Idiomarina loihiensis L2TR: one gene and its partner. The protein of the gene in region 1 binds, or shares a complex with, the protein of each later gene. Links are inferred from orthologs where the notes say so. Each region holds a gene or a part of one and is shown on either strand. Other genes may lie near its edges. The genes, in order: dinB and dnaN.

Region 1 (15,857 bases):
TTGAAGTGACTGCGCAAGGTGTTGACCAGATTTTGTAAACGAACCGCTGCAGGCTGCTCGGTAAGCAGGTCTGCTAATAGACTTTCTTGCAACATGGTTAAATTGACTGCCCAGGTTAAAAATACCCTTATTGGTTGGGTTGATAGTACCGTGACACCCCGGAGAGTCAATAATCCTAACGGGGTAGGAGCTGGCCTGTTTGTTGCAGTCCTGACCGGAGTAAGAAACTTTATTTAGCAAACAGGAGTGACCCATGAGTACTTTCGATGACCGTTTACAGACTGCCGAGCAACAATGGCAGGACGCTTCACCCAAGCATTTGATAGAGCATATTTATCTGCGTTTTCATCAGCGCCATCGCGAACAGCTTCCTGAGTTAAAGCAATTGGCCATGCGCGTTGAAGCCGTTCATGGTGATCACCCCGAAGCCCCGGTTGGTCTGACTGAACACCTGGATAACCTGATGCAGGAGCTGGAAAGCCACATGACAAAAGAAGAACAAATTCTTTTTCCTTTGCTGTCTCGTGGTGTTTATCCCGGCGGGCCAATTTCAGTAATGGAAAGCGAACACGTTCAGCATGAAGGTGAACTTAATAGAATTGGCGAACTGACCAATAACTTAACGCTACCGGAAGGCGCCTGTGGTACCTGGACAGCTCTTTATAAAGGCTTAAAAGAGCTGCAGGATGATTTGCACGAGCATATTCACCTGGAAAACAATCTGCTTTTTGTCGAAAAGAAAGCATCGGCACCTGAGCACGGTAAAGATTTTTGTTGCGGTTCGTGTCAGTAACCCTGCTTAAAGTACATCACCTTTTCTAAATACCGACGGCTCTCCGCCAACGGATGCTTAGAAGTTAAGTCCCGGTAAACAATGCCGGGCTGACTTCGGTTTATAATTTGAACCGCGTTGCTGCGGTTGGAAGAAAAGGTTTTCAGCACGTTACCGGCGCCACCATTGTATGCTGAAACAATAGCGTATTCGCGACTGCGCGGATGTTGCACACCTTTTAAGTACTGGGTGTTCAAAATGTGCAAATAGGCACTGCCAATATCGATGTTCTGAGCCGGGTCAAACAATTGTTGAGACGTGGGCTGCCCGGGAATTTTACGAACGCGCTCAAACACGTCACGTCCGGCGGTCGATGCCACTACCTGCATTAAGCCGTAAGCGTTAGCGTGGCTCACCGCATAAGGGTTAAAACTGCTTTCGGTTTCAATAATGGCATAAATAAGCTCAGGCTCCAGGTTATAGCGTCGCGCTGCGGCTATCACGTAGTCGGCATACTGGTGTTTGCGCAGCTCCTGGTGTTCATCGACCAAAGCAATTTGAACCTCATACACCTTGTTGTTTTTGGCGCGCCGGGTGCGCAACTGGTTTTTCACCAAATACTCGGCAAAGCGATTGGCCCGCCATTCGTATTCGACTACCACATTGTCCTGGTCAACAACTTGTCCGCGCAAAAACGGTTTTCCTGTCCGTTCAGGCTCTTTATCGGTAAAAATATCAACGGCAGTGAGGTCGGTTGGCGTTAACAGCGTACGCACAATAGCGGCTTTGAGTTGTTCCCGGGTTTTGGCTGGATCATTGCTGTCATGCAATGTCGCAACGGTCAGCAGGCCCTGCTCAAAATCGACAACGGCTTTGGCATGAAAGTTATCACTGTATTTAACGTACTTTTTTGAGCTGGGAACCGTGTTTTCCTCGTCGCCCCAAATGGCTTCAGCAACGGCACGCAGGTCGCGCAAAGCCTCGCGTAAGTCCTCAATGTCGCTAATAAGCAGTTGTGGGTTGCTGCGGTAGCTATGCAAACGTTCACGTGCCATAGACTCCACCACGGCGCTTGGGTCGCTACCGCTAAGCACGCCGGAATTGACCACGCGTTTTACGTTATTAGGTGTTATTTGGCATCCTGCCAAAATTAGCGTTGTGGCTATAGCCGCCAGCAGAGTGGTTAATTGAGTCTTTTTATTCATAGCGCCTAAATTGAGCTTCACTTCCCTTGTTCAAGCTTTTACATTAGAGAGACATAAAAAGAAACCCCAAGCACAGTTTAAAAGTGCATAAAACAACAGGAATGAAGATGCGCAGTCTCAAATTTGCGGCGCTGATAGCCGCCTCATGGTTGGTCATGCCGACTCAAGCACAACAACTCTCGGGCGAGAGTTCGTTACTTCCCGAAGCGAACTACAGTAATTCAGAAGTGACTGTTGAGCAGGTCCTGGGTTATCCGCTTGGCACTAAAATTACCAGCCCGGCCGACATGAGCCGTTATTTTGAAGCTCTGCAGCAGGCTTATCCCAAACAAGTAAAATTGCTTGAGTACGGCAAAAGCTGGGAAAGGCGTACGCTTTATTACGCGGTTATTTCCAGTGAAGACAATATGGCTGACTTTGACGGTTTTATGAAGGGCATGCAGGCCTTAGCCGACCCGCGCAAAACCGACAGCGATAAGGCTGAGCAGTTAATTGACGAATTGCCCGGTAGTATCTGGCTGTCCTATGGCGTTCACGGCAATGAAATTTCGTCACCGGAAGCCGCTATGGTAACCGCCTATCATTTGCTGCATGACCAGCGTGAGCAGACCCAACGCTGGTTAGATAACACCATGGTATTCATTGATCCACTGCAAAACCCGGACGGGCGTGCCCGCTTTGTGGATCGTTATTACATGAGTGTTGGGCTTGAGCACTCAGGCGATCGCCGCAGTGCGGAGCACAACGAACCCTGGCCTAACGGACGCACGAACCACTACCTGTTTGATATGAACCGCGACTGGATAGCACTGACTCAGCCTGAAATTAGCGGGCAAATAGATGCTTTATTAAAATACTATCCGCTGGTGTTTGTTGATCTGCATGAGATGGGTGGCGATTCCACTTATTACTTCACCCCAGAGGCTCGGCCTTATAATCCACTGATTACCGAGTCACAACGCGAAACGCTGAACTGGATTGGTAAAAATAACGGCCAGTGGTTCGACGAAAAGGGCTTTGATTATTTTACCCGCGAAATTTTCGATGCGTTTTACCCGGGCTACGGTGCCAGTTGGCCGCTGTATCAGGGCTCAGTTGCAATGACCTACGAGATGGCTTCAGCGCGCGGGCATTTGTTTGACCGTACAGACGGTGACGTACTGACCTACGCCGATGGTGTTCAGCAGCATTTTATAGCGTCTATCTCGACGATTCAGACAGTTTCTGAGCGTCGCGAAGCCTTATTGCAGAAGTTCTGGGAATACCGCAAGTCAGCGGTTGAAGCCGGCGAAGACGGTGATGTCCGTTCTATTATTCTGCCCGCCAAGGACGACCCGGCTGCCGCACGTAAACTGGCTTCTTTACTGGTTGAACAGGGTGCAGAAGTGAAGCAGGCGGAAAAGGCGTTTGATGTGTGCGGTACTGATTATGAAGCTGGTGCTTATATCATTGATATGGCACAACCTGCACACCGCATGATACGCACCTTAATGGATAAGCAAGTGGATATGGCGGATGACTTCCTGGCAGAGCAGGAGCAGCGCCGTAACAATAACCTGCCGGACCAAATTTACGACGTAACCGGTTGGTCACTGCCGTTGATGTTCAATGTCGACAGCCACACCTGTGATGACTTACCTGACGTCGCCACAGCCTTTGTAGAAGAGGGGCGCATTGAGCCTGGCAAAGTGATTAACCCTGACGCCAAAGTGACCTTTTTGGTTCGTTGGGGGGATATGAATGCAGGACGTTTCCTCACTGCTGCATTGCGCGAAGGTCTGGAGGTTCGCCAAAGCGAATTAGCCTTCACCCACGAAAGTGCCGGTGAATTCCCCAGTGGCTCATTGATTTTAACCCGCGCTGACAACTCTGATGACTTGCAGACTAAATTACAAAAGCTCGCTGAGGCGTCAGGCGCAACCGTTGAAGGTGTTGATACAAGCTGGATGACAGAAGGACCTAATTTTGGTTCGCACAACGTAAGCAAACTGGAAGCACCGAACATTGCTATTGCCTGGGATGAGCCGGTTAGCCCTTACAGTGCAGGGCATACCCGCTTTGTGATTGAACGTCAGATGGGGTACCCGGTAACGGCTATTCGTACCATGCAGTTACTGCAAAATGACCTTGATGGCCTGGATGTTCTGATATTACCGGAAGGTGCTTATTCTGGCGTATTTAACGACAAAAGCGTTGAAAAGATTCAACGGTGGGTGTCGGATGGCGGTGTGTTGCTGACCTTAGGCAGCGCTTCTGCCTGGGCGGTTGAAACCGGTCTGCTTAATACCCAACTGGAACGCAAAGTGCCGGAAGAGGGCGTTACTGAGCCTGACGAAGAAATTAAAGTTGACGGTAAAGTGATTGAAAGCCGCGAGCAGCTCTTAACGGAGATAAAACCGCACGGCGCTGACCCCGACTGGGTGCCCGGTGCGTTATTAAATGCCAAAGTGGATACAAAACACTGGTTAAGCGCCGGCGTTAAACCGCAGGTTGTGAGTATTTATAACGGCAATGACGTATTTACCCCCATTGATATTGATCACGGTCGCAACATTGCGTGGTTTGCTGGCGCGGATAGCCTGTTAGCCAGTGGCTTTTTATGGGACGATATAGCGCAGCAATTACCTTATAAGCCACTGCTAATGTGGCAGCCAAGCGGTAAAGGCATGATTATCAGCTTTACTCAGGAACCCACGTACCGTGCCTATATGGACGGCTTAAATACCTTGCTGATGAACGCCTTGTTCCTGGCACCGGCAAAAGCACAATAGGAGTCTGACATGGCAGAATTTGGTGTCATAGGGTTGGGGCGTTTTGGTGCCCGAACTTCAAAAGAACTGCTCGATCTCGGACATCGTGTCATAGGCGTTGATTCAGACGAAAAAGCCGTTGAAGCAATGGCAGATGTGTTAACGCATTCTGCCATTGCCGATGTGACTGATGAAAAAGCATTGGAAGAACTCGACTTAACTAACTGCGAGGTAGTTCTGGTTGCTATTGGGGAAGATCTGCAAGCCAGTTTATTGTGTGTTCTACACCTTAAAACTATTGGTGTGAAAGAAATTTGGGCCAAAGCGACCTCTAAATCCCACCATCAAATTTTATCGAAACTGGGTGTAAAGCGTATTATTCACCCGGAAGAAGAAATGGGAATAAGGGTAGCGCAGTCGCTGAATTATCCTATGGTGAACGAGTATATGTCGTTGGGTCATAACTGGTTCTGTGTGGAAATTAGTATTGGTGAGTATTTAAAAGGAAAAACTCTCGACGACATTATGCCGGACGACAGTGAGTTTTTTCATGTATTGTTAATAAAGCGTCGCGATGAGGTGACTGTGACTCCCTCTTTATCAATGACGCTTGAGGGTAACGAAACCTTGGTGATGGCCGGCAGTTTGAAAGCATTAAAATCTGTTGCTCCTAAACTAAAAGAACCTTCATGAAACAGTGGGCTCCTTCAATAGCCTGGTTGTATCGTCGTCCCGGGCGTAAAAGGCGTAGAGCTTTTAAAGCCAGCCCTCCGGTTATTCTTTCCGGTGGCTTTGCCTGTCTGATTTTATTAGGTACTTTGTTACTAAAGTTACCCTTCTCAACTGAGCAACCAATAACCTGGCTGGAAAGCTTATTTACGGCGACCTCTGCCGTTACCGTGACTGGGCTGGTCGTTGTCGATACGGGGGCTACTTATACACCGTTTGGAATGAGCGTTTTGGCTCTGTTAATTCAGGCGGGCGGGTTAGGCTTCATGACATTTGCGGTATTGGCTGCTATTTCGATAGGCGGCCATGTCGGGATTCAGCATCAGGTACTGGCAAAAGAGGCTATGCAGCAAACCAGTCTTGCCAGCATTGGGCGTACGGCAAAAGCGGTGGTATCGTTGGCACTGATTGTTGAGGCTATAGCGGTGGTTGGTCTGACAATAACCTGGTGGCAGGAAAAAGGTTTCGTCGATGCCTTTGCTGAAAGTATATTTTACGCCATATCCGCTTTTAACAGCGCAGGCTTTGTGCTGTCGCCCAACGGAATTGTGGATTACGCCGACAGCATTCCGGTTAATCTTATTATCAGTATTTTATTTGTCATTGGCGGCTTGGGCTTTTCGGTTATTACCAACATATACGAAAAGCGCCGTTGGTATAAGTTCTCGGTTTATACCCGCGCTATTTTGTGGGCGACATTAATTATTAATGTTTTATCCGTTGCTATTATCTGGCTGCTGGAAATGAATAACCCGGCCACCTTTGCCAATTTAAGCTTTGGTGACCAGGCGATGGCAGCCTGGTTTCAGGCTACTACGCCTCGCTCCGCAGGTTTTAATACGGTTGATACCGGGGCAATGACAGAAGCCAGCGCAGTTTATACTATGTTGCTGATGCTAATTGGCGGCGGCTCAATGAGTACGGCCGGAGGCATCAAGCTGGGGACTTTTATTGTCTTACTGGTCGCCACTTATGCTTTTCTCCGCCGTCGAGAGTATGTCACTTTGTTGAACCGCACGGTACCTCAGGAGCTGGTTATGAAAGCTCTTGCGGTCACTTTGGTTACCCTTACTTTGATGTTCCTCGGAATCTTTATCCTAATGATTTTGAATCCGCTGCCGTTTATAGATATAACCTTTGAAGTTTTGTCGGCTTCGGCGACGGTCGGGTTATCGCGGGGAATTACTGCAGAAGTGACCGGGGCAAGTCAGTTAGTTCTGGTGTTTTTAATGTTCGCGGGGCGGGTTGGGCCATTAACGTTGGCCTATTTTTTGGCGACACCAAGAAAACGGCATATACGCTTTCCGGAAACCGATATTCAAGTGGGATAATCTGCTGACAAACGAATGAGCCTATAAGAACAATAACAAGAGAAACTCTCAAGATGCTGAAGAAATTAAAGTTCACGCAAAAGGTTATTATTGTTGCGTCGTTGATACTGGTGCTTGTGCTGGGTGTCTTCACGCTGACCAACTTTTTGCAGATGTCGAATCAAACCCGCAGTAATTTACAGCATCAAATGCAGGCGTTGTCTGACTCAGTATCAAACAATATTTCGCAGTGGTTTGATGATCGCATGAGCATTGTTCAGGCAACCGCCGATGCTTACCGTGTTGATGATTCCACAGACCGTGCTTTAGAGCGGGTTCAACAGTCCAAAGCCGCCGGTAAGTTCAAAAATGTGTATTACGGTTTGCTCGACGGTACTTTTCTGCTCGATGATCCCAGCATCGACCTGCCGGACGATTACGATGCCCGCAGCCGTCCCTGGTACCAGCTGGCGGTTGATGAGGGGCAGCCAACCTATACTGCGCCTTATATTGACGTTACCACCAATGAGTTGACCATTACTGCGGTGGTACCCATGCGTCGCGATGGCCGGCTGGTGGGAGTTGCCGGTGGCGATATGATGCTGGATGAGATTTCTAACATTGTTAACGACATCGATTTTATGGGTCTGGGTTATGCCTTCTTAGTTAGCGGTGATCGAAATATTCTGGCACACCCCAACAAAGACTGGATTGAAAAATCTGTGAACGATTACGCTGGTCAGTCAGTTGCTTTTAGCTCTGAATTTTCCGAATACCGTATTGATGGAGCAGACCGCCTCGTGTCATTCCATAAAATAAAGGGTATTCAGGGAGTTGAATGGTATTTGGGAGTCGTCATTGACCGTGAGAAGGCGTATAGCAACGTTTCATCCTTTGCCTGGACAGCCATAATCTATCTGGTAATCGGTATTGTCGCGGTTGTCGTTTCTTTGACCTGGTTACTGCGCTTATTACTCAAGCCTTTGCGTCGCTTAAATGAGGCGGTAACCGATATGGCCCGCGGCGAGGGCGATTTAACGCAGCGGCTGCCGGTTGAATCCGACGATGAATTTGGCCTTGTTTCACGCCGTATGAACGAGTTTATTGAGAAAATCCAGCAAGCCTTGCTGGAAGTGAATGCGGCCGCACAACAAGTGGAAGGCAACATTCGCAGCATGGTTAAAGCGAGTGACGATTCAATGGACATCGGCAGCGAACAGGCCGGAAAAGCCAGTTCTGTTGCAACGGCGGTGAATGAACTGGGCGCGAGTGCTCATGAAATTGCCGAGAATGCCGCAAAAGCCTCCGAACAGGCAAGCTCAGGTACCGAAAAAGCGTCATCTGCCAGAGACTCTTTGCAACATAATCGCCAGCAGATTCAGCACTTGTCGGAACGTATGGATGCCTCCAGCCAGGCAATTCATACCCTGGATGAAGACACCCAGAACATTGGCAAGATCATTGAAGTTATTAAAGGCATAACTGAGCAAACCAACTTGCTGGCTCTGAATGCGGCTATAGAAGCTGCACGCGCAGGGGAAGCTGGTCGTGGTTTTGCGGTAGTTGCGGATGAAGTGCGTAGCCTGGCTCAGCGGACTTCGTCGTCGGCAGGCGAAATTGAGACAATGATAGAGCGGGTCAGAGCCGGAACACGCAGTGTTGTTCAGGTTATTCAGGAAAGTCAGGAAATAAGCAGTGCCTGTGTGTTAAGCGCGGAAGAGTCAGCTGAGCACATGTCTGAAATTAACGCCATTATTGTTACCATCGACGATGTGAATCATTCAGTGGCGTCGGCAACCGAACAACAGACTTCAGTGATCCAAACGCTCGATCGTGACATTATGGATATAAGCAGTATGAACGATCAGAGCGTAGACAATCTAAATAATACTAAGCGAGCTTGCCGTGAGCTGAATACGGCATTTGAACGCTTGGAACAATTGGTAACACAGTTTAAACTGAATTGATCGAAATCAACTATTGGAGCAAACCTATGAACAAAGCATGGATGATTGGCGCCATAGCACTACTTGGTGGACCTGTTCTGGCAACAACAGCTCAGGCAGTAGAACGTACAGAATCATCAGAGCAAGCCCAGGCTTATATTATTTCTCCGCAAAACGGGGAAGTGGTTGGTAAAACCTTTAAAGTGAAGTTTGGCTTAAGCGGTATGGGCGTAGCGCCGGCCGGTGTCGATGTGAAGAATACCGGACATCACCATTTGCTGGTTGATAAAGACGAACTACCAGCCATGGACAAGCCTATGGGCGGTGATGTGACTCATTTTGGTGGTGGCCAGACGGAAACTACCGTGACTTTAGAGCCGGGTGAACATACGCTACAAATTATCTTAGGCGATAAGAACCACGTACCGCATAACCCGGCCGTGGTTTCAGAAAAAATCACTATTACAGTGAAATAAGACTAATCCAGCTCGAGTTCGAGTTGTAATTGCTCGTTGGGGTCAGGCAATGTTGCACTGATCCCCAACAGCCTTACCCCTTTCCCTTTTCCACGCTGCCAGGCTTCATCTAATAACTGATAAAACAGGCTGGGTGAAATAAACTGAGCACTACGTGAGACCGTTGTTTGTGTGAAGTCCGAGAATTTCAGCTTTAGTGTCTGGCTACGAATGGGCTGCTCGCGCCAGTGAGTAATTTTCATTCGTTGACGCAGTTTCGGTAATAAATTGTCCTGAACATAAGCCTGAGCTGTCGATTCCAGTCGCATATCCGTTGCCAGGGTTTGTTCAACCCCGACACTTTTGCGAATGCGCTCTGTAACAACTTCGCGGCGATCCCGCCCATGGCAGCGCTCAAATAGTACATACCCGGCTTTATCACCAAGAATGGCCTGTAATTGCTGCAGCTCTATATTCTGGATGTCTTTTCCTGTGGTGAGTCCATAGTTAGTGAGCACTTGCTGACTTTTAGGTCCAACACCGGGGATTTGTTTGAGGTTTAATGCCGCAATGTAGTCCATAACTTCCGCCGGACGAACCACAAACTGACCATCGGGTTTGCGCTCTTCGCTGGCAATTTTGGCTACCATTTTCTGGTTTGAAATGCCGGCAGAGCCGGTTATCCCCAGCGTCTTAATTTGTTCTCGAACAAAGTCCATGGCCAAAGTTGCGCTGCCTTTAAAGCCTTCCAAATGAGTTAAGTCCAGATAAAACTCGTCAATAGAAGCAGGTTCAATGCGAGGCGTTAATTCACGCAAAATATCCAGCACTTTGTCGGACAGTTCTCGGTAGTAGTTGCCGTCGGGTCTTATAAAGGTTAATTGCGGGCACAAACGGCGGGCATGACTACCCGGCATCGCGCTTTTAACGCCAAACTGACGAGCCAGATAATTTGCCGTTGCAACGACCCCTCGTTCACCACCGCCACCGACAGCAAAAGGGCGTGTTTTCAGGCTTGGATCGCGTAATTCTTCAGCCGAAGCAAAGAACGCATCCAAATCCAGCAAAGCTATTTTGCGAGCAATTTCAGCCAAGTGTTTATCCTTTGCACATTTGTGGTTATAATCGCATCCACTAACTGGGCGTGCAAGAACACCAGCCATTTGTAGGAGAAACCAGTGAAAGCTATGAATTCATTTTTCGTTAAGAGCGTTTTAGGCACTATTTCAATGCTGTTTGCGCTGAGTATTAGTGCGGCATCAGTGCAGGATGATATGTCACGTGAAGCGATTGCAGAGCGTATTAAGCCTTTGGGAAAACATTATGTGGCTGGTGAAAGCAGTGCTGCTGAAGAAAGCAGTGGACCGCGTTCAGGCCAGCAAGTTTATGATAAGTACTGCACAGCCTGCCATACCAGTGGTGTTATGGGAGCTCCAAAAAGAAACAACGCTGCCGACTGGCAACCACGTTTAGACCAGGGCATGGAAACGGTATTGAAGCACGCAGTTGAAGGTTTTAATGCCATGCCGCCTAAAGGAACCTGTAGCGACTGCTCAGAAGAAGAAATTCAAGCTGCAATAAATTACATGACTGAAGAAATTTAGTTTTATTTGCATCTTCAGTAACAAAAGGCCACCACCCGGTGGTCTTTTTTGTGTCAATCGACGTTAATTCGCTCTCTTAACTTCCTTCGCTAATTAATTTTTAACCAGATCTTTTCTATTTTTTGACACAGGTCTATACTGTACGACTGTTACTAAACGCAACAAGTGTTAACAAAATGTATTTCGCGGCAAGGAGTGTCAGTGTCTAAGGGTGAACCTGAATGACAGACCGTACGCATAGCGAGGAACAGCTTCAGAATATAAAAACTGAAAATGAACGCTTGCACAAAGTCATCGCCCGACTAAAGGGGTTGACCCAAAAGTATCGGTCTGCTGAAGTCGTACAAAAAGCGCTGTTCCGAATATCGGAACTGGCGGCTTCTGCGCGCGAAATGGACAACTTTTATCAGTCTCTGCACGAAATTATCGGCGAGCTGATGTACGCCCGTAATTTTTATATTTGCCTTTACGAACCTCAGGAAGAGCTGGTCGATTTTGTTTATTTTGTCGATGAAATTGATCAGGACACCTTATTTGAACGCATTCCTATAGAGCAATTGAAGAAAGGCTTAACGGGTTATGTTTTGCGAAAAGGCCAGTCTTTGCTTTGCCCGCCGGAAGTGTACCAACGCTTAATTGATAACGCCGAAATAGAAGGCTTAGGGGCAGAACATCAGGACTGGTTAGGTGTTCCGTTAAAACGTGGTGACGTGACCATAGGTGTTATGGTGGTGCAGAGCTACAGCGCTGACGTTCGTTATGACGCCTCAGATGAAGATTTGCTTACCTTTGTATCGCAACACGTGGTGAATGCCTTAGAGCGTTTAAAGCAGCGCGACTTAATGCAAAGCGAAATAGAGCACCAGACAGCTGAACTACGCCATGCGAATGAAAGCTTAATGAGCGAAATTACCATTCGTGAAAGGGCTGAGCAGCAAACCTCGGTGCTCTTTGCTATTTCCGAACTGACCAATACCTCTGACGATATGAACGCCTTTTATCGTCAGTTGCACAGGCAAATTGGCAAATTGATTCATGCCGACAACTTCTTTGTCGCGCTTTTATCAGACGATAAAAAGTTTATACATTTTCCCTACCATGTGGATGAAACAGGCGCTAAAGCTGAATGCCGACGAGCCGGCAAAGGTTTAACCGAATACGTTATTAAAATGCGTGAACCGGCCTTTATCGACGCTCCTGTACGTCAAAAACTGCTGAAGAAAAACGAGATTGAGCTGGGCTACGGTGGCATGAAACTGGCTAAGCAATGGCTAGGTAGCCCCTTAATGATGAACGGGCAGGTGTTTGGGGTTATTGCGGTCCAGACCTACGACGGTGACTTCTTATACCATAGTGATGATTTAGAACTACTGAATTTTGTTTCGCAACACGTTGCCGTGGCCATTGACAGAAAACGCTCAGCGGAAGAAATTCAGCGAGTAAACCAGTTCCTTGAAAAGAAAGTGGCGGAGCGTACCGAAGAGCTGGTGTCCGAAATAGAACGACGGAAAAAGACCGAATCCAGCTTATTCCACGCAGCGCACCACGATAACCTGACCGGCTTACCTAACCGCATATTGTTCAATGAACGTTTGCAGCAGGCCGTGGCGCATAAACGACGGCACCCTGAGCACCATTTTGCGGTGCTATTTGTTGACCTGGACCGCTTTAAAAATATAAACGACACGCTTGGACATTCTGCTGGCGATGAGTTCTTGCTGGAAGTCAGCAAGCGTATTGGTGACTGCGTACGTGACAACGATATGGTGGCGCGCTTAGGTGGCGATGAATTCGTTATTCTGCTGGATACCATTACCAGTATTGATGATGCCAAAGACGTTGCCAAGCGTATGATCCAGCAAATGAGTGAGCCTTTTCACCTGAACGGACAAGAGCATTACTCCGGCGCCAGTATCGGTATTGCCGAGTGTCTGGAAGAGACCGATTCGGCTGAACGGCTGTTACGCGACGCAGATGCCGCCATGTATCAGGCTAAAGGTATGGGGCGTGGACGCTATGTATTATTTGATGACAGCATGCATGAAAATTTGGTGGACAGTGTTCGTAAAGAAACGGCACTGCGCCATGCGAAAGTTGAGAAAGATTTCGCTGTCAGTTTTCAGCCAATAGTGAATTTAACAACAGGCGAGGTCAAAGCCGTAGAAGCTAAATTGGTGTGGGAAGACCCGCGCTACAGCTTTAAAAGTGAAGAGTTGTTACCTCTGGCCGAGCGCACCGGCCTTATTGTGAAGCTTGACCGCTTTGCTTTACGGGCAGCCAGCCAGTGGCTTGTTGAAAATAGTGTCAGTGCTGAAACTATGCTGCACCTGAATTTATCTGTGCGGCATTTATTGAAAACCAGTCACTTGAATGAGCTGGTGAATATCGTGACTGAAAGCGGTGTTAAACCAGAGAACATCGCACTGGAATTTGATGAAACTGATCTGGTCAGAGACGGCCGCCGGGTACTGGCCAGTTTAAGGCGGCTTTCCGAATTTGGCTTTAAGCTGGTTATAGACAACTTTGGCAGTGGCTCCGGGCCGCTTCAGTTCTTGTATAACTTTCCGTTTACCATACTTAAGCTGGACCACCATTATATTGCTCGTTTGAGCAGCAATAACAGGGCGCAGGCCATGTTAAAGCACATTGTGACCTTGTGTCATGAGCTCGATATTGCTGTTTATGCCGATGGACTGGAAACCGAAACGCAAAAAAATGATGTGGAAAAGCAAGGTGTTATGATGGGGCAGGGCAGCTTCATTGACGAAAACTATGAAGGCACTGTAGCCAAAGACGACGACACCTCTTTCGTATCCGCTTAGTTTGGCACTACTTTTTCAGTGCGTTTTTCAACATTTCCAAACCCTGACTTCGTTGCTCTTCACGTTCCTCGTCGGACTTTTGCTTGCGGTGTTCCCATTCTAAATCGTCCTGCGGTAACTCCAGCAAAAAGCGGCTGGGTTGTGGCTCCGTTTTTTCGCCAAACTGACGGCGCTCTTTAGCCATAGTAAAGACTAACTTATGTTGGGCGCGGGTAATGCCGACGTAAGCCAGGCGGCGTTCCTCTTCAATGTTATTTTCATCAATACTGCTTTGGTGAGGAAGCAGGCCTTCTTCCATACCCACTAAAAACACTTGTGGAAACTCCAGACCTTTGGAAGCATGCAAGGTCATTAGCTGCACCTGTTCAAACTGCTCGTCGTCTTCGTTACGGGACATCATATCGCGCAGTGACAAGCGGCTGACCACCTGATTCAATTCCATGGGTTCATGTTCGGCGTCGCCTTTTAGCATGTCCGATACCCAGCGGTGCAGTTCGTACACGTTTTTAATCCGCATTTCGGCGGCTTTCGCGCTGGGGCTTTGCTCAAACAACCAGTCTTCGTAGCCAATTTCGCTTAGCAGTTGTTTTACTGCGTCACTGGCGTCTTCCTGATGATCGGCTCGGCGGGCCAGGGTATCTATCATGTTGCGGAACACGTCCACATGCTGAAACACACCGGTGCTAAGCTGCGTTTTTAAATGGGGCGACTGACAGGCTTCAAATAAGCTGCAACCTAACTCCTGCGACAAGCGGCCAATACGCTCAACGGTCTGCGGGCCAATGCCGCGCCGCGGGGTATTAATAATGCGCAGAAAGGCGGTGTCGTCGGTAGGGTTCACCAGCAACCGCAGATACGCCATAATGTCTTTGACTTCCGCGCGGGCAAAGAACGACTGACCACCGGTAATTTTATAAGGGATGCGGTTGTTCATCAGCGCTTTTTCAAACAAGCGCGACTGGTGATTACCCCGGTATAAAATAGCAAAGTGATGATACGGCGTTTTGCGAAGGAACCGTTGTTTTACAATTTCGGCAACCACACGCTCTGCTTCATGCTCTTCGTTACGACCAAAAATAACGCTTATCGGCTCGCCGTACTGCATTTCTGAGAACAGCTTTTTCTCAAATACGTGTGGGTTGTTCTCAATGAGAATATTGGCGGCTTTCAGAATACGCCCGTGCGACCTGTAATTTTGCTCCAGCTTAACCACGTCCAGCTGTGGGAAGTCCTGCTTCAACAAGGCCAGGTTTTTAGGCTGCGCACCACGCCATGAATAAATGGACTGATCGTCGTCGCCCACCACGGTAAAGCGAGCGCGTTCGCCCACCAGTAACTTGACCAGTTGGTACTGGCTGGTGTTGGTGTCCTGATATTCGTCCACCAATAAATACTGAAACTTTTTCTGCCAGCGTGCGCGGGCGTTTTCGTTGGTCGCCAGTAACTGCGTCGGCAGGCGGATCAAGTCATCAAAGTCCACGGCATTACAGGCACTCAGGTTGTTTTGGTATTGCTGATAGACCTGCGCGAAGGCCTTTTCCTGATCGTTCGACGCCTTTTGTAGAGCCAGCTCCGGCGACAGCATGGCGTTTTTCCAGTGGCCTATCTGGTGCTGACAGGCTTGAATCAGCGCTTTGTCGCCCTCAAATACCTCTTCAGTCAGGGCGTTAAGCAGGGCGTAGGTGTCCTGGTCGTCAAATAATGAAAAGCCGGGCTTAAACCCCAGAGTGCTGAGTTCCCGACGAATAATATTCAAGCCCAAAGTATGAAAAGTGCACACGGTTAAACCGCGCAGCTGCGCTTTCGGTAAGGTTTGCGCAATACGCTCTTTCATCTCTTTGGCGGCTTTATTGGTAAAAGTTACTGCACCAATTTGCCGGGCGGTGTAAATTTGCTGGCGGATCAGGTAAGCAATTTTCTCCGTTATTACCCGGGTTTTGCCACTACCAGCGCCGGCAAGCACCAATAAAGGGCCCTGGATGTAATGTACAGCCTGGTTCTGGCGATCGTTCAGCATGGGCGCCGCGGAGTTCCTGATTCGTGAAAAAGCTGATAAGAAGCTCGGATTTTACCTGAATCTCCTGCTAAGCTAAACGCATAAGCAACGATTTACACAAAGAGAGACTTATGGACAACAAAACAATAGAGAATATTGCTCGCCAAATTAACGACAGCATGCCTGCCGGCGTGAAAGAACTGGCCGGAAACATGGAACAGCGGGTTAAGCAAACACTGCAATCACAGCTGTCAAAACTCGACTTAGT
Region 2 (15,777 bases), 220 kb from region 1 along the record:
GCGCTGCCGCCAGAAAACCGTAGTAATGCCGTTCGTCGGCTAAATCTTCGTACAGTTCCTGTGCGGCCAAAGCGTTACCGGTTATCTCCTGTGAGCGAGCCAGCCAGTAACGCCATTGATTACCCTGCCGAATGGCAACCGGCAAACTTTGAATCGCGTCTCTCAGGCCCTCGTAATCTTTGTCCTTAAGGTAAATAGCCAAACGCCACTGTAAAACTCGTTCATTTAGCGCGTTTACCGGGACGCGATCATGCCAGACACGAGCTTCGGGATGAGAGTTTAAGCTTAACGCAACAGCAAATTCTTCGGCGATGCGGCCCTCTTGCTGTTCAGTAAAGGGCAATTGTGAACTCAGCTTTTTATAGCTTCGCAGAGCAATGTTTTCATCACGCCAAACCAGCTTGGTTAAAGCATAGGTAACTATTTGTGCCTCTTTTCCAGGATAGCGCCCCTTGTACCAAGAGTCGTCCTCTATAGCGGCGGGTGAATACCTCACCTTGTGATAAAACTCACCCAGATACTGCTGTAACTCAGGCAATAAACCAGTTAAATACGGGAGCAGAGTCGGGTTACCATGCTCAGCAGCCAACTCCAGTCGTTCCCAAACTTTGTCTTCGGTACGGCCACCCAATTCTTGCCATTCGTCCAAAATGGGGTCGCAAGCCGAAGGAAGCGAAAACCCATGCTTCCAGATAGCATCAACCTGACGCCTGAAAGGCCCGTCGTCCAGACCCTTTTCACGCTGCGACTCAATAAATTGACAACGGTGAGTTAAGGTTCCCGGATACCGGAAGTCCCGAATAAAACGAGAATACTCCTCCTGCCCTGCCAAATAAGTAAGCCAGGGCTGTCTTAATTGCCAGTCGAGGGGCGTCTTTTCATACTTATCGAGAAAAGCCAGAACGCGGTCTTCATTGGCCAGGTATCCAATTTGCTCAAGTCGAGCCAATTCCAAGTACGGTAGCAAAGGGTAATCTTTCAGCTTTTTAAGTAATAGCCGATACTCACCCAGGCGACCACGCTTAGCCGCATACTCTGCTTTTTTGAATAGCTCACGCTGCTGCTCCCGTTGCTTTGCATCAACAGGTTCAGACTGAACCGCACCAATGCTTAACAGGGACAACACGAAAAACAATGGCGCACTGTAACGTATGATAAACGACTGCTTTTTCATTAATTCAAACGCATGTTTAAATAACCGTTGAAAAATTGGCGTATTCGCGCCAAACTCTGTCTACCTTAACCCAAAGCTATAGCAGAATCAGTTTCTTTATAGCAACAAATTAATGGAAGTCGTGGGAGACCCAAGATGATCTATCAAGGTGAAAGCATTCGGGTCGATTTTATCGAACCAGGTTTCGCAGAATTACAATTTGATGCGAAAGGCTCGGTTAATAAATTCGACCAGGCTACATTAGAAGAATTCAGTGAAGCACTGACAAAATTACAGAACACTGACGATTTACGTGGCGTTATTGTTACCAGCAGCAAATCGACCTTTATTGTCGGCGCTGACATTACCGAGTTCCTGACGCTATTCTCTGATCAGGAAAAAACCCGCAGCTGGGTGGCAAAAGCCTCACGCGTGTTTGATCAATTAGAAGACCTGCCAGTTCCAACCGTTGGAGCCGTAACCGGATTCGCACTGGGCGGCGGTTGTGAAGCATTGTTAGCCTGTGACTACCGTGTTGCGGACACCACAGCAACTATCGGCCTGCCAGAAGTTAAACTGGGTCTTATCCCGGGCTTTGGCGGCACCATGCGTTTACCTCGCGTGATTGGTCCGGACAACGCGCTTGAGTGGATAACCACAGGTAAAAACAACAAAGCCCTTGATGCGCTGAAAGTTGGTGCTGTGGATGCGGTTGTTGAACCGGAAAACCTGACTAAAGCCGCACTCAACTTAGCTAAAGCCGCAGCAGCCGGTCAGCAGGACTGGAAAGCGAAGCGTCAGCCTAAGTTAGAGCCGCTGAAAGCTAACGACACCGAGCTGATGATGACGCTGGTTACCGCCAAAGGCATGATTGCAGCGAAGGCCGGTAAGCACTATCCGGCACCGCACAAAGCGTTAGAAGCCATTGAAAACGGTGCCCGCGAGCATCGTGAAGGCGCGCTAACAGCTGAAAACAACGCGTTTTTCGACCTCACCCAAACCGAGGCTTGTCAGGCTCAGGTTGGTATCTTCCTGGCGGATCAGGCAGTTAAAGGTAAGTCGAAAAAATACGCTAAAGCTGCAACCAAAGAAATTAAGACAGCAGGTGTTTTAGGTGCCGGCATTATGGGCGGCGGTATCGCTTACCAGTCAGCGCTTAAAGGCGTACCGGCTGTTATGAAAGACATTAAGCAAGACGCTTTAGACTTAGGCATGAAAGAAGCCGGCAAGATCCTGAAAAAAGGTGTTGAGCGCGGTAAGGTAAACAACGAGAAGATGATTAAAATCTTGTCTTCTATTACGCCTACGTTGCTGAATGACGCAGTCAAAGACGTCGATATTGTCGTAGAAGCCGTTGTCGAAAACCCGAAAGTTAAAGGCTCGGTGCTGGCTGAAATTGAAGGCGTAATTGGCGATGATGCCATTTTGACTTCAAATACCTCGACCATTTCTATTACTGAACTGGCTAAGAACCTGAAGCGCCCTGAGAAATTCTGCGGAATGCACTTTTTCAACCCGGTACACAAAATGCCATTGGTTGAAATTATCCGTGGCGAGAAAACCTCAGATGACACCGTTAATGCGGTAGTCGCCTATGCGCTTAAACTTGGCAAAACCCCTATCGTTGTTAACGACTGCCCTGGCTTCTTAGTTAACCGCGTATTGTTCCCTTACCTGGCAGGCTTTGCCGGTATGGTTGATGAAGGCGTCGATTTCGTCGGCATCGACAAGGTTATGGAGAAGCAGTTCGGTTGGCCAATGGGTCCTGCGTACTTAAGCGATGTTGTTGGTATAGACACAGCTGATCATTGTACCGTTGTTATGGAAGCAGGCTTCCCGACCCGCATGAAACGCGACGAGTCCAGCGCCATTGCTAAACTGGCAGCTGCTGAGCGTTACGGTCAGAAAAACGGCAAAGGCTTCTATGTTTACGGCACCGACAAAAAAGGTAAGCCAACCAAAGAAGCGGATCCTGCCACTTACGAGCTATTAGGCTGTGAGCAAGGCAAGAAACTGGATGCTGATGAAGTCATTGCACGCTGCATGATCCCTATGGTGAACGAAGTGGTTCGCTGTCTGGAAGAAGACATTGTTGGCTCTGCTGCCGAAGCAGACATGGCGCTGCTTTATGGCTTAGGCTTCCCTCCATTCCGCGGCGGCCCTTTCCGTTATCTGGAAACGCTTGGCATGGACAACTTTATTCAACTGGCAGACAAGTACGCGCACCTGGGTGAAATTTATCAGGTTACCGACGGCATGCGCGAAATGGCTAAAGCCGGTAAATCTTACTTTGACACAACCAGCGCGAAGTAAGGCTTGAGGAGGTTATTAAAATGAAAGACATCGTCATAGTAGATTGTATTCGTACGCCAATGGGGCGTTCAAAAAATGGTGTTTTCCGCCATACTCGTGCCGAAGACCTCTCAGCTGCGCTGATGAAGGGCTTACTTGAGCGTAACCCGGAAGTTGACCCGGAAGAACTGGAAGACATTTACTGGGGTTGTGTACAACAAACCTTAGAGCAAGGCTTCAACATTGCGCGTAACTCAGCGTTAATTGCCGGCATTCCACACAAAGTAGCCGGTGTTACCGTTAACCGTCTGTGCGGCTCATCAATGCAAGCATTGCACGACGCTACGCGCGCTATTATGAACGGCGACGGCGACATCTTTATGGCCGGTGGTGTTGAGCACATGGGTCACGTACCTATGACCCACGGAATCGACTTTCACCCGGGCATGAACAAGTCTGTTGCAAAAGCTTCGGGCAGCATGGGTATGACCGCTGAACTGTTATCTCGTAAGTTCGGTATTACCCGCGAACAACAAGACGAATTTGGTGCACGCTCTCACAGAAAAGCGCACGAGGCGACGGTTGAAGGCCGCTTTGCTAAAGAGATTTACGCAATGAATGGCCACAACGCCGACGGCGAACTGGTACGTGTTACTGAAGACGAAGTGATTCGCCCAGAAACCACTGCTGAAGGCTTGTCACAGCTTCGCCCAGTGTTTGACCCTGCTAACGGTACGGTAACCGCTGGTACCTCGTCAGCCTTGTCAGACGGCGCCGCAGCCATGTTGGTTATGTCTGCTGACAAAGCCAAAGAACTGGGTCTGACGCCACGCGTTAAAATCCGTTCAATGGCCGTTGCAGGCTGCGATCCATCCATTATGGGTTACGGACCGGTTCCGGCAACAGAAAAAGCGCTGAAGCGTGCTGGTGTGTCTATTGACGACATCGACGTTGTTGAACTGAACGAAGCCTTTGCCGCACAGTCACTGCCTGTACTTAAAGGTTTAAAACTGTTCGACAAGATGGAAGAGAAAGTGAACCTGAACGGCGGTGCTATCGCTTTAGGTCACCCATTAGGCTGTTCTGGCGCTCGTATCTCAACGACGCTAATCAACTTAATGGAAGAGAAAGACGCGAAACTTGGCTTAGCAACCATGTGCATTGGCCTTGGCCAGGGTATTGCTACTGTCTTCGAACGCGTTTAAAAGAAACAGAAAAATTAGGGCGGTTTAACACTTTAACTGCTCAGAGGAAGGGGGGAGCGAAGGCTCGCCCCTTTTTATTGTCAGGAAAGACTCAGAAACACGCCGTGAACCCATTCTTGGGGGCTTGACTGCAGCCATCCATGGCTGCAGACAGTTTCTGAGTCTTTCCCGCCAACAAACAGCGGCGCAATCCATCACTCCCCCTCACCTATTAAGCGCGAAAGTGTTAAACTACTCGGCAATTTCGCTTAACATCTTTGAAAGAAGTCATGACCCAGATTAACTGCGACAAAGAACTCGATACCTTAGGCCTTAAATGCCCAGAGCCCGTAATGTTAGTTCGTGCGGCTATTCGTAAAATGGATGTTGGTCAGGTGTTACTGATTATTGCGGATGATCCCGCAACAACCCGGGATATTCCGGGCTTTTGCGAGTTTATGGAGCATGAATTGGTTGGTTCTGAAACCGAAGAAATCCCCTACCGCTACTGGGTTAGGAAATCTCATTAATAGCCTGATGCTTAGATGTCAGGCTTTGTCTTTATTCAAGTACATTTCCCAAAACTCGGCCTGACCTACGTCACCTAATTCATAAGGTGCAAAGCCGAAGTTCTCATAGGCTTTTTTCGCCCGGTCATTGTTCTCAAGCACTTCCAGTGTCAGCTTCACGCAACCGCGGAACTCTGCAAGTGTTTTCACTTCTTCAAGAAGTTTACGCGCAACGCCCTGTCCCCGGTACTCTGGAATGACGGCTATGTCATGAATATTCATTAACGGTTTTGCTGCGAAGGTTGAAAAGCCTTCTACACAGTTTGCAACGCCAATCGGAGTGTCACCATCGTAGGCCAGCAAAGAAAAGACATGGTCTCGTTTTGCCATTTCGTCTATCAGGCTTTCTTTAACGTCATCTGATATGCCCTCACCACCACCCATTGGGTCTTTGGCATAAGCATCTAACATAGCAATAACGGCATTACGGTGTTTGGGGTTGCTATAGTCCGCAAGAGTAATTTCTATCATTCTTCCTTCGCTCATTTTACAACGTAAACTGTTTCATTTGGTCAGCAACAGGCTGATAGCAATGACAGCTAGTAACATGGTCGTTCACCATACCAACTGCTTCCATAAAAGCATAGCAAATGGTCGGTCCGACAAACTTAAAGCCTTCCTTTTTTAACGCTTTTGCCATGCTTTGGGAAGCTTCTGTTTCTGTTGGGATCTCACTTTGCGTCGAGTACGCATTAATAATCGGTGAGCCACCTACAAACTCCCACAGCCACCGCTCAAACTTAACGCCCTTTTCTTCTAACCTTATATACGCTTCAGCGTTAGTAAAAATGGCATCAATTTTGGCCTTGCTACGGATAATATCACGGTTGCTGTACAACAATTCACGATCAGCGTCACTCATAGCCACAATAGCTTGTGGGTCAAAGCCTAAAAAGGCTTTCTCGTAACCACTCTGTTTGCGCAGAATAGTTAACCAACTGAGTCCCGCCTGCTGCCCGTCCAGACACAATTTAGCAAAAAGTTCTATCGGGTCGCTTACCGGACGCCCCCAAACATTGTCATGATAAGCGCGGTAGTCGTCAGCAGATTCACACCAGGAACACCGTTCTGGCTGATTATTTGTCATGCCTTCCCCTATAACCAAGGCGATTCAGAGGGTATAATCTACGCATATTTTTCGACCTTCGGTCAACCACAAATAACAAAGCAGAGAATGCGTATGTCGACGTACGATGTGAAAACCTTTCAGGGGCTTATTCTTGCTCTTCAGGATTACTGGGCTCAGCAAGGCTGTGCCGTGGTTCAACCACTGGATATGGAGGTTGGTGCGGGTACCTTTCATCCAATGACCTTTCTGCGCTCATTAGGTCCGGAGCCAGCCAGTTTTGCCTATGTGCAACCCTGCCGCCGCCCGACCGATGGCCGGTATGGTGAGAACCCGAACCGCCTGCAGCACTATTATCAGTTTCAGGTCATTATGAAACCATCGCCTAAGGACATTCAGGAGCTTTATCTGGGGTCTTTAGAAATGCTGGGATTTGACACACTGACTCATGACATACGCTTTGTAGAAGACAACTGGGAATCGCCTACTCTGGGTGCCTGGGGTCTGGGCTGGGAAGTCTGGCTTAACGGTATGGAGGTCACTCAGTTTACTTATTTCCAGCAGGTAGGCGGTATCGAATGTCGTCCCGTGGCCGGAGAAATCACCTACGGCCTTGAGCGTTTAGCTATGTACATTCAGGGCGTGGACAGCATCTACGACCTGGTCTGGACCGACGGCCCGCGCGGTAAAATCTTGTATCGGGATGTTTTCCATCAGAACGAAGTTGAGCAATCGACGTACAACTTTGAATATGCCGATGTTGACGTGTTGTTCCGCCGCTTCGACGACTGCGAAAAAGAATGTGAGCTGTTAATAGAGAAGTCTCTGGCTTTACCCGCGTACGAGCAGGTTATGCGGGCATCTCACGCATTTAACCTGCTCGATGCCAGACACGCGATATCTGTAACCGAAAGACAGCGCTACATACTTCGCGTCAGAACCATGGCAAAAGCCGTTGCCGAAGTCTATTACCAGACGCGTGAAGCTCTTGGCTTCCCTTTAGCCGACGATAAAAACAAACCAGCAGCGAACTAAGGAGAGCAGAGCGTGCAAAAAGAAAACTTATTAATTGAGTTAGGTACTGAAGAGCTTCCTCCAAAAGCCTTAAAGTCGCTGCGTGACAGCTTAAAGTCGGGTATTGAGTCAGGCTTAAAAAACGCAGAACTCAGTTTTGATAGCATCGAGGCGTATGCAACCCCTCGCCGACTAGCCGTTCTGGTGAAACAAGTTGAAACCGAACAGCAGGACAAAGAAGTCGAGAAGCGCGGGCCAGCAATTAATGTGGCCTTTGACGATACCGGCAAGCCAACTAAAGCTGCCGAAGGCTGGGCTCGCTCCAACGGCATTACTGTAGAGCAGGCTGACCGGCTTAAAACAGACAAAGGCGAATGGTTACTGCATAAGGCGACAGTAAAAGGTCAGGCGCTATCTGTCTTAGTTCAGGGTATCTTGGAAGCAGCAATTAAAGCTCTGCCTATTCCGAAACCGATGCGTTGGGGTGACAGCACCGCGCAATTTATTCGCCCTGTGCACACGCTAACCGTCATGCTGGGCAGCGAACTGATTGACGCTGAAATCCTGGAAACTAAGAGTGCCCGTTTTATTCAAGGTCACCGCTTCCATTCGCCCCAAGGTTTTGAGCTCGATCATGTCGACAACTACTTATTTAAGCTACGTGAAGCGAAAGTGATCGCTAACTTCGAAGAGCGTATTGAAACCATTCAGTCGGAAGTATCACGTCTTGCCTCAGAACTCGGCGGCCAGGTTATTCAGGATGACGAGTTAGTTGAGGAAGTTGCAGCCCTGGTGGAATGGCCGGTAGCTTTAACAGCCAGTTTCGATCAAGGTTTCCTCGCGGTACCAAAAGAGCCGCTTATCGTTACCATGAAAGACGACCAACGTTACTTTCCGGTAGAAGATGGCAAAGGTAACTTACTGCCACAGTTTATTTTCATTACCAATATTGAAAGCCGTGACCCTCAGCAGATCATTAAAGGTAACGAAAAAGTCGTTCGCCCTCGCCTGGCGGATGCACAGTTTTTCTTTGAGTCTGACAAAAAGGTGACTCTGGAATCACGAGTTGCTGCGCTGGACTCTGTTCTGTTCCAAAAACAACTGGGCAGTATTGGCGACAAAGCTCGTCGTATATCGGTGTTAGCAGGGAAAATAGCAAACCAGTTAACTGCCGACGTAAAAGCATCAGAACGAGCAGGTTTGCTGTGCAAGGCTGACCTGGTTTCCGATATGGTTTCTGAGTTCCCTGAAACCCAGGGCGTTATGGGTAAACACTATGCCTTGAACGATGGCGAAAGCCCGGTTGTTGCTGAAGCAATAGAACAACACTACTGGCCTCGTTTTTCCGGTGACGAACTGCCTTTAACTAAAGAGGCTTGTGCCGTCGCTTTAGCGGACAAACTCGACACACTGGTCGGTATATTCGGTATTGGTCAGGTACCTAAAGGTGACCGTGACCCATTCGCTCTGCGCCGCGCCGCTCTTGGTTTGCTGCGTACTCTGGTAGAACGTAAGCTTTCATTAGACTTACATGAACTGTTAGCGGCATCCGTCGAAGGCTTTGGTGACAAGCTATCGAATAACACTGTCGCTACTGATGTTTTCGATTTTCTACTCGGTCGTTTTCGTCCCTGGTATCAGGATCAAGGCATTACCGTCGATGTTATTCAGTCGGTACTTGCCCGTTCCCCCTCTAAGCCAACGGACTTCGACCAAAGAGTAAAGGCTGTTCAGTCATTTAAGTCTATGGATTCTGCAGCCAGCCTTGCCGCAGCCAATAAGCGCGTAGGTAATATTCTGGCAAAATCAGACGAGGAGATATCCGGTAACGTGGATGAAGCTCTTCTACAGGAAGAGTCTGAAACAACACTTTATCGTTTGGTTAAACAAACGGAAGGCGCTGTTAAGCCACTGATTGCCGCTGGTAAATACAGTGACGCTCTCACGCATTTATCAGAGCTTAAAGAGCCTGTGGATGCGTTTTTTGAGCATGTCATGGTCAATGCCGACGACGATAAAGTCCGAATTAACCGCCTCAACTTGCTGTTCCGCTTGCGTCAGCTGTTCTTAGAAATAGCGGATATTTCTTTGCTTCAGTAACTAACGCTTTGATTTTTAATAAATAAAAAGCCGGCTTCATTTTCATGAGCCGGCTTTTTTGTTGCCTGTCGCTTGCTAATGTCGCTGTTAAGCCTAGACGTCCAAATTGGCAACCTTAAGAGCATTGGATTCAATAAAGGCTCTACGCGGTTCAACTTCGTCACCCATTAACGTGGTGAACAGCTGATCAGCGCCAATCGCGTCTTCAATCGTTACCTGAAGCATACGACGAGTATCAGGATCCATCGTAGTTTCCCACAGCTGGTCAGGGTTCATTTCACCCAGGCCTTTATAACGCTGAACGTATAAACCACGCTTAGATTCACCAATAAGCCATTCCACAGCTTCAACAAAGTGTGTAACTGGCTGCTTCTTCTCACCGCGAAGCACATAGCCATCCGGCTCAACCAAAGAGTCAATCTCTTCGCCAAGCGTCACTATTTGTTCGTAGTCTTTAGACATTAAGAATTCATAGTTCAGCGGGTAATCCGTGTCGACACCGTGTTGACGAATCGTCGTCGACGGTAACCACATCTTGCGTTCAGTATCTTCATGCAAAGAAACGGTATAAGTTGCCGAGTTAATTTCACGAGCGGTTAAGTCATCGTTCAATGTTTTAACCCACTTCTCCATGTAATCTTTATCTTTCAAACGCTCATCCGTTAAACGAGGAGCATAGAACAGACGCTGTAAGAAACGCTCAGGCATACGACGACTTAAACGCTTAATATTTTCCTGAGCCATCTGATAGCCGTTAACTAAATTTTCGAGCTTCTCACCAGAAATACCTGGCGCAGTTTCATTAACGTGCAGCGATGCATTATCCAAAGCCAGGCTGGTTAGATAGCGGATCAATGCCGGGTCGTCTTTAATGTAAACTTCCTGCTTGCCCTTCTTCACTTTGTACAACGGAGGCTGAGCAATATAGATATATCCGCGCTCAATAATTTCAGGCATTTGACGATAGAAGAACGTTAACAGCAGAGTACGAATGTGCGATCCGTCAACGTCCGCATCCGTCATAATAATAATACGGTGATAACGTGTTTTATCCGGGTTGTACTCATCACGGCCAATACCACAACCCATAGCAGTAATTAATGTACCAACCTCGACGGAAGACAACATTTTGTCAAAACGCGCTTTTTCTACGTTAAGAATTTTACCCTTAAGGGGCAGAATAGCCTGGTTTTTACGGTTACGACCCTGTTTAGCGGAACCGCCTGCAGAGTCACCCTCCACAATATAGAGTTCAGACAGTGCCGGATCTTTTTCCTGACAATCTGCCAATTTACCGGGTAAACCCGCGATATCTAAAGCCCCTTTACGACGGGTCATTTCTCGTGCTTTACGAGCAGCTTCACGGGCTCTTGCGGCATCAATAATTTTATTGATGATAAGTTTCGCCTCGCCCGGGTTTTCTAATAGATAGTCCGCTAACTGCTCGTTCATTGCCTGTTCAACAGCAGACTTCACTTCAGAAGAAACCAGTTTATCTTTTGTTTGAGACGAAAACTTAGGATCAGGGACTTTAACAGAAATAATGGCGGTTAGACCTTCTCGCGCATCATCACCTGTTGCAGAGGTTTTAGACTTTTTATTATACCCCTCTTTTTCCATGTGGGAGTTCAATGTGCGCGTCAACGCAGCACGGAAGCCGGCTAAGTGTGTACCACCATCACGTTGAGGAATATTATTGGTGAAACAATAAATATTCTCCTGGAAAGAGTCATTCCATTGCATGCTCACTTCAACACCAATACCGTCTTCTCTTTGTGTTGTGAAGTAAAAAGCTTTCTCGTGAATTGGTGTTTTATTCTTATTCAAGTAATTAACAAAGGCGGCAATACCACCCTCATATTTAAATAAATCTTCGCGGTCGTCACGCTCATCGCGCAACCGTATACCAACACCAGAGTTCAGGAACGAGAGTTCCCTAAGACGTTTTGCCAAGATATCGTAGTGAAATTCAGTATCAGTAAAAGTCTCGTGGCTAGGCCAGAACCGCAGTTCTGTACCTGTAGTATCGGTATCACCAACAGGTTTTACATCGCTGTCAGGCTCTCCCATATGATAAGTCTGCTCGTAAACCTGGCCTTGTCGGCGAATGGTCAATTGCAGCTTTTCAGATAGAGCGTTTACAACAGAGATACCAACTCCATGCAAACCACCGGATACTTTATAAGAGTTGTCGTCGAATTTACCGCCGGCGTGCAATACGGTCATAATAACCTGTGCAGCTGAAACACCTTCTTCTTCATGTATATCAACTGGAATTCCGCGACCATCATCCTTCACGCTAACTGAACCGTCAGAGTGAATGGTAACCATAATTTCTGAACAGTGACCCGCTAAGGCCTCGTCAATAGAGTTATCGACAACTTCAAAAACCATGTGGTGCAAACCAGTTCCATCATCCGTGTCACCAATGTACATACCCGGGCGTTTGCGAACCGCATCCAACCCTTTCAGAACTTTGATACTCGATGAACCGTAATTATTTTCTTCCATAGTATTATCTCGATATCATTCGTTTATTACCCCATGTTCCACGTGGAACATTCGGGGTGATTTTTGAAATTTATCCGACAACTGCTTTCCAGTAATTGCGGTGATAAACACTTGTGCGTCTAGATTTTCTAACTCACGACAGAGTAACGCCTGATTTTTTGAATCAAGCTCTGACGTTAAATCATCGACTAAATAAATGCAGGGTTGCCTTTTTATTTTTTGGTAATGCTTCCCTTGCGCTAACTTTAAAGCGGTAATCGCGGTCTTTAATTGCCCGCGAGACAGGCGATGTTTTACTTCCACCCCATCCGCTATCACTTTTATATCTGCCTTATGTGCCCCAACTGAGGTAAAGCCGTATTTCTTATCTTTCTCTGTATGGCTTTCTAAGGCGTCAAATAAGCTTTGGCTAGTATCCCAGCCCGATTTTAATCGAACCTCCATTGTAACATCGGAGAGAAAAGATTTCGCTAGTTCTTGTATATAATCATTCAGTTCTTCTAGGTATTTTTCGCGACTTTTACTAATGCGCTCACCATAATAAGCTAACTGCTCTTTCCAATACCTATCTTCTCTTACAGGAAGCGAGCGTTGCTTGAGTAAGCTGTTTCTTTGCTTCAGGAGTTGAGTATATGCAACCCAGTCAGAATAAAAGGAGTGTTCCACGTGGAACACTCCCCAATCTATAAACTGTCTTCTCTGTCCTGGACCTTCCAGCAGAATATCGACGGACTCTGGCGTTAAGAGTTGTACCGGTACCAAGCGGGCGACATCTGACATGCGTTGAACGTTGGCGCCATTCAACCTAAGCGACTGTTCACCATCGGTACTACGTCTTACACCTATAGCGTAATCTTGGGAACGGCAAAATACGGTGAAACCAGAGTTCCCTTCTTTAATCAACTGACGAAACCCTCCCGGCCGAAAAGAACGTCCAAAACCGAGTAAATAGATAGCTTCAAGCAAACTGGTTTTTCCGGAGCCATTATCGCCGGTTATGATATTAATTTTGGGGCTGGGAGATAGAGCCACCTCTGAAAAATTTCGGAAGTGGCTTAAATTCAACGTCTCAATGAACATTTATGAGGCAGGTTACAAACGCATCGGCATAATAACGTAACAGCAAGACTCGTCGTGCTGAGGTTCAATTAATGCACTACTGTTTGAATCAGACAGTGTAAAAGAAACCTGTTCGTCATCAATGTTATTCAAGACATCGAGCAAATAGCTAACGTTGAAACCAATTTCCAGATCATCACCTTGATAATCCACTTCTATGACTTCTTCCGCTTGTTCCTGCTCGGGGTTCGTTGCCGTAATGCAAAGTTCACCACTACTCAAGTTTAAACGCACACCGCGAAACTTTTCATTAGAAAGAATTGATGCTCGCCCAAAGGACTGCCGCAACGCATCGCGATGGGCAACAATAACTTTGTCTCCACCGCTCGGTAAGACACGACGGTAATCAGGGAAACGACCATCTACCAGCTTACTCGTAAAAACAAGCTCTGGCGTTTCGACACGAATATGGTTATTTCCTATCGACACTGACACTTCCTGATCGTCGTCACCTAACAAGCGAAGTAATTCGACAACACCTTTGCGCGGAACAATCACCTGGCGTTGAGCCAAACCTGGCTGGTCAATAGCACAAGTGCTCATGGCTAAACGGTGGCCATCGGTCGCTACGGAACGCAACATACCGTTATCGGTTTCGAACAACATGCCGTTTAGATAATAGCGCACGTCCTGATTCGCCATGGAGAAATGCGTTTTCAACATTAAATCTTTTAATACTGCCTGCTCTGTTACCAGATGGATGTCACTTTTCCAGTCGTCGATATTTGGAAAGTCATCTGAAGACAGGGTACTCAATTTAAATTTACTGCGACCAGACTTAACCGTGGCACTGTCTTCCTGAGAGGTAAACTCGATGGTAGAGCCCTCAGGTAAGCTGCGCACAATATCCAGCAACTTCTTGGCCGGTACAGTAACAGCCGCATCCATATCCGCTGACTCGAGCGGTACAGCCGAAACCAGTTCAACCTCAAGGTCTGTTCCGGTTAATTTAAGCTGACCATTATCGACCTGAAGCAACAAATTCGACAAAATTGGTAAGGTATGCCGCCGTTCAACAGCGCCACTTACAACCTGCAGCGGCTTTAAAAAAGCATCGCGGTTAATTGAAAATTTCATGACTGAGTCCCCTGTTTATAACGACATACTTTTATGACGACAATGTACGAATTAGATTTCGATAATCTTCTTTAATGTCGTGCTGCGCATCTTTTAATTCTTGTATCTTCCGACAAGCATGCAAAACCGTTGTGTGATCCCGACCGCCGAACGCGTCGCCTATTTCCGGTAAGCTATGATTAGTCAGTTCCTTAGCTAAGGCCATTGCTAACTGCCGCGGACGCGCTACAGAGCGGCTACGGCGTTTTGATAAAATATCGGCTAACTTAATATTATAGTATTCCGCCACCGTCTTCTGAATATTATCAATAGTAACCAATTTTTCCTGAGCGGCAATTAGGTCACGCAAAGCTTCGCGGACAAAATCTATAGTTATAGGCCGTCCTGTGAGTTGCACATTAGCCACAACCCGGTTCAATGCACCTTCCAGCTCCCGAACGTTTGAACGCAAACGTTTAGCTATGAAAAAAGCAACTTCGTGTGGCATATGTAAGCCACGTTCGTCAGCTTTACGCATTAAAATAGCCACCCGGGTTTCTAATTCCGGGGGTTCAATGGCAATGGTAAGGCCCCAGCCAAAACGAGATTTCAGTCGATCTTCAACTCCGTCTATTTCTTTCGGATAAAGATCGCTGGTCATAATGATTTGCTGATTACCTTCCAACAACGCATTAAAGGTATGGAAAAACTCTTCCTGCGAGCCTTTTTTATTCGCAAAGAAGTGAATGTCATCAATCAATAACGCATCTACCGAACGATAGTAACGCTTAAACTCATTGGTTGAACTGTTACGAATAGAGTTCACCATGTCCTGCACAAAGCGTTCGGCCCGAATGTAAAACACCTTGGCGTCCTTTTTGTGCGCCATAATGCCATTACCGACCGCATGCAAAAGGTGAGTCTTACCCAAGCCGGTACCACCATAAACAAATAGGGGGTTATAAACGCCGCCAGGATTCTCTGCTACCTGAATAGCAGCCGCACGCGCCAGCTGGTTTGATTTACCCTCAACAAAGTTATCGAAGGTGTATTCCGGATGAATATTGCTTTCAAAAGGCACTTCCACATCGGTATTACCGGATGAGAAGTTAGGTGTTTTTCTGCGGGTTGCAGCAGCGCGTTGCGGTGAACCGCTGTCACGCTGTGTTGGTGACGCTTCCCCAACTTTTAAAACTACATTAGGTACTTTGTCGTCACACAAAGCTTCTAAATAGGTATTAATGGTTTTCAGGTACTTGTCACGCACCCAGTCTACCGAATAAATATTCGGAGCAAACAAGGTTAATGTTTCGCCATTGAGTTTGGCTTGTAGGGGTCTGATCCACGTGTTGAACTGCTGTAACGGTAACTCCGATTGCAGTCGCTCTGCACATTGTTGCCAAAGCGAATTATTCACACTCTTCTCCTGGATCGTTTCTTTATAAACATAACCAAAGATTGTACTTCACTCAGCTAATATTCGCTAGCATAAACTGCCTGAAAACAGCGTCAATAAAGGAGTTAAAAAATAGCCATTGAAACCAAAACTGGCGCATAAATTGCTTAAAAGTCTATATTCCCCTAAAACATGAAAACAAAGCAAATAGTGAATAACTGTTATTTTATCCACATTATTAATGTTATAATCTCAACAGATTGTGGATGATATTATTTTAGGATTTATTGCCTAAAAAAGCCTCTGGTCATTGACTC

The links.
Region 2: the proteins of dinB (region 1) and dnaN are in contact, whole or in part, in a solved structure (PDB 1OK7), measured with the Escherichia coli proteins. The link is inferred for Idiomarina loihiensis L2TR from one-to-one orthologs.

The regions. Positions count from the first base shown.
Region 1 is NC_006512.1:213,922-229,778, forward strand. Bases 8,227-11,194 are described here. They hold dinB (DNA polymerase IV), read right to left. Parts: upstream 10,262-11,194; coding sequence 9,191-10,261; downstream 8,227-9,190. Other genes in these bases: IL_RS01020 (methyl-accepting chemotaxis protein), read left to right, coding at 8,227-8,733; IL_RS01025 (DUF4399 domain-containing protein), read left to right, coding at 8,760-9,188; IL_RS01035 (c-type cytochrome), read left to right, coding at 10,346-10,771; IL_RS01040 (sensor domain-containing phosphodiesterase), read left to right, coding at 10,993-11,194. Also shown: nitric oxide reductase transcriptional regulator NorR, read right to left, coding at 1-95; IL_RS00995 (hemerythrin domain-containing protein), read left to right, coding at 254-793; IL_RS01000 (murein transglycosylase domain-containing protein), read right to left, coding at 787-1,977; IL_RS01005 (M14 family zinc carboxypeptidase), read left to right, coding at 2,085-4,748; IL_RS01010 (potassium channel family protein), read left to right, coding at 4,758-5,420; IL_RS01015 (TrkH family potassium uptake protein), read left to right, coding at 5,417-6,787; more of IL_RS01020, read left to right, coding at 6,841-8,226; more of IL_RS01040, read left to right, coding at 11,195-13,593; DNA helicase Rep, read right to left, coding at 13,601-15,610; IL_RS01050 (accessory factor UbiK family protein), read left to right, coding at 15,721-15,857. UniProt on the Escherichia coli protein: Poorly processive, error-prone DNA polymerase involved in translesion repair and untargeted mutagenesis. Copies undamaged DNA at stalled replication forks, which arise in vivo from mismatched or misaligned primer ends.
Region 2 is NC_006512.1:66-15,842, reverse strand. The notes cover bases 12,034-14,921. They hold dnaN (DNA polymerase III subunit beta), read right to left. Parts: upstream 14,086-14,921; coding sequence 12,982-14,085; downstream 12,034-12,981. Other genes in these bases: dnaA (chromosomal replication initiator protein DnaA), read right to left, coding at 14,117-14,921; recF (DNA replication/repair protein RecF), read right to left, coding at 12,034-12,969. Outside these bases: IL_RS00075 (transglycosylase SLT domain-containing protein), read right to left, coding at 1-1,174; fatty acid oxidation complex subunit alpha FadB, read left to right, coding at 1,310-3,466; acetyl-CoA C-acyltransferase FadA, read left to right, coding at 3,487-4,650; sulfurtransferase TusA, read left to right, coding at 4,920-5,159; IL_RS00055 (GNAT family N-acetyltransferase), read right to left, coding at 5,178-5,669; IL_RS00050 (DNA-3-methyladenine glycosylase I), read right to left, coding at 5,686-6,285; glyQ (glycine--tRNA ligase subunit alpha), read left to right, coding at 6,379-7,299; glyS (glycine--tRNA ligase subunit beta), read left to right, coding at 7,312-9,378; gyrB (DNA topoisomerase (ATP-hydrolyzing) subunit B), read right to left, coding at 9,472-11,889; more of recF, read right to left, coding at 11,905-12,033; more of dnaA, read right to left, coding at 14,922-15,481. UniProt on the Escherichia coli protein: Confers DNA tethering and processivity to DNA polymerases and other proteins. Acts as a clamp, forming a ring around DNA (a reaction catalyzed by the clamp-loading complex) which diffuses in an ATP-independent manner freely and bidirectionally along dsDNA.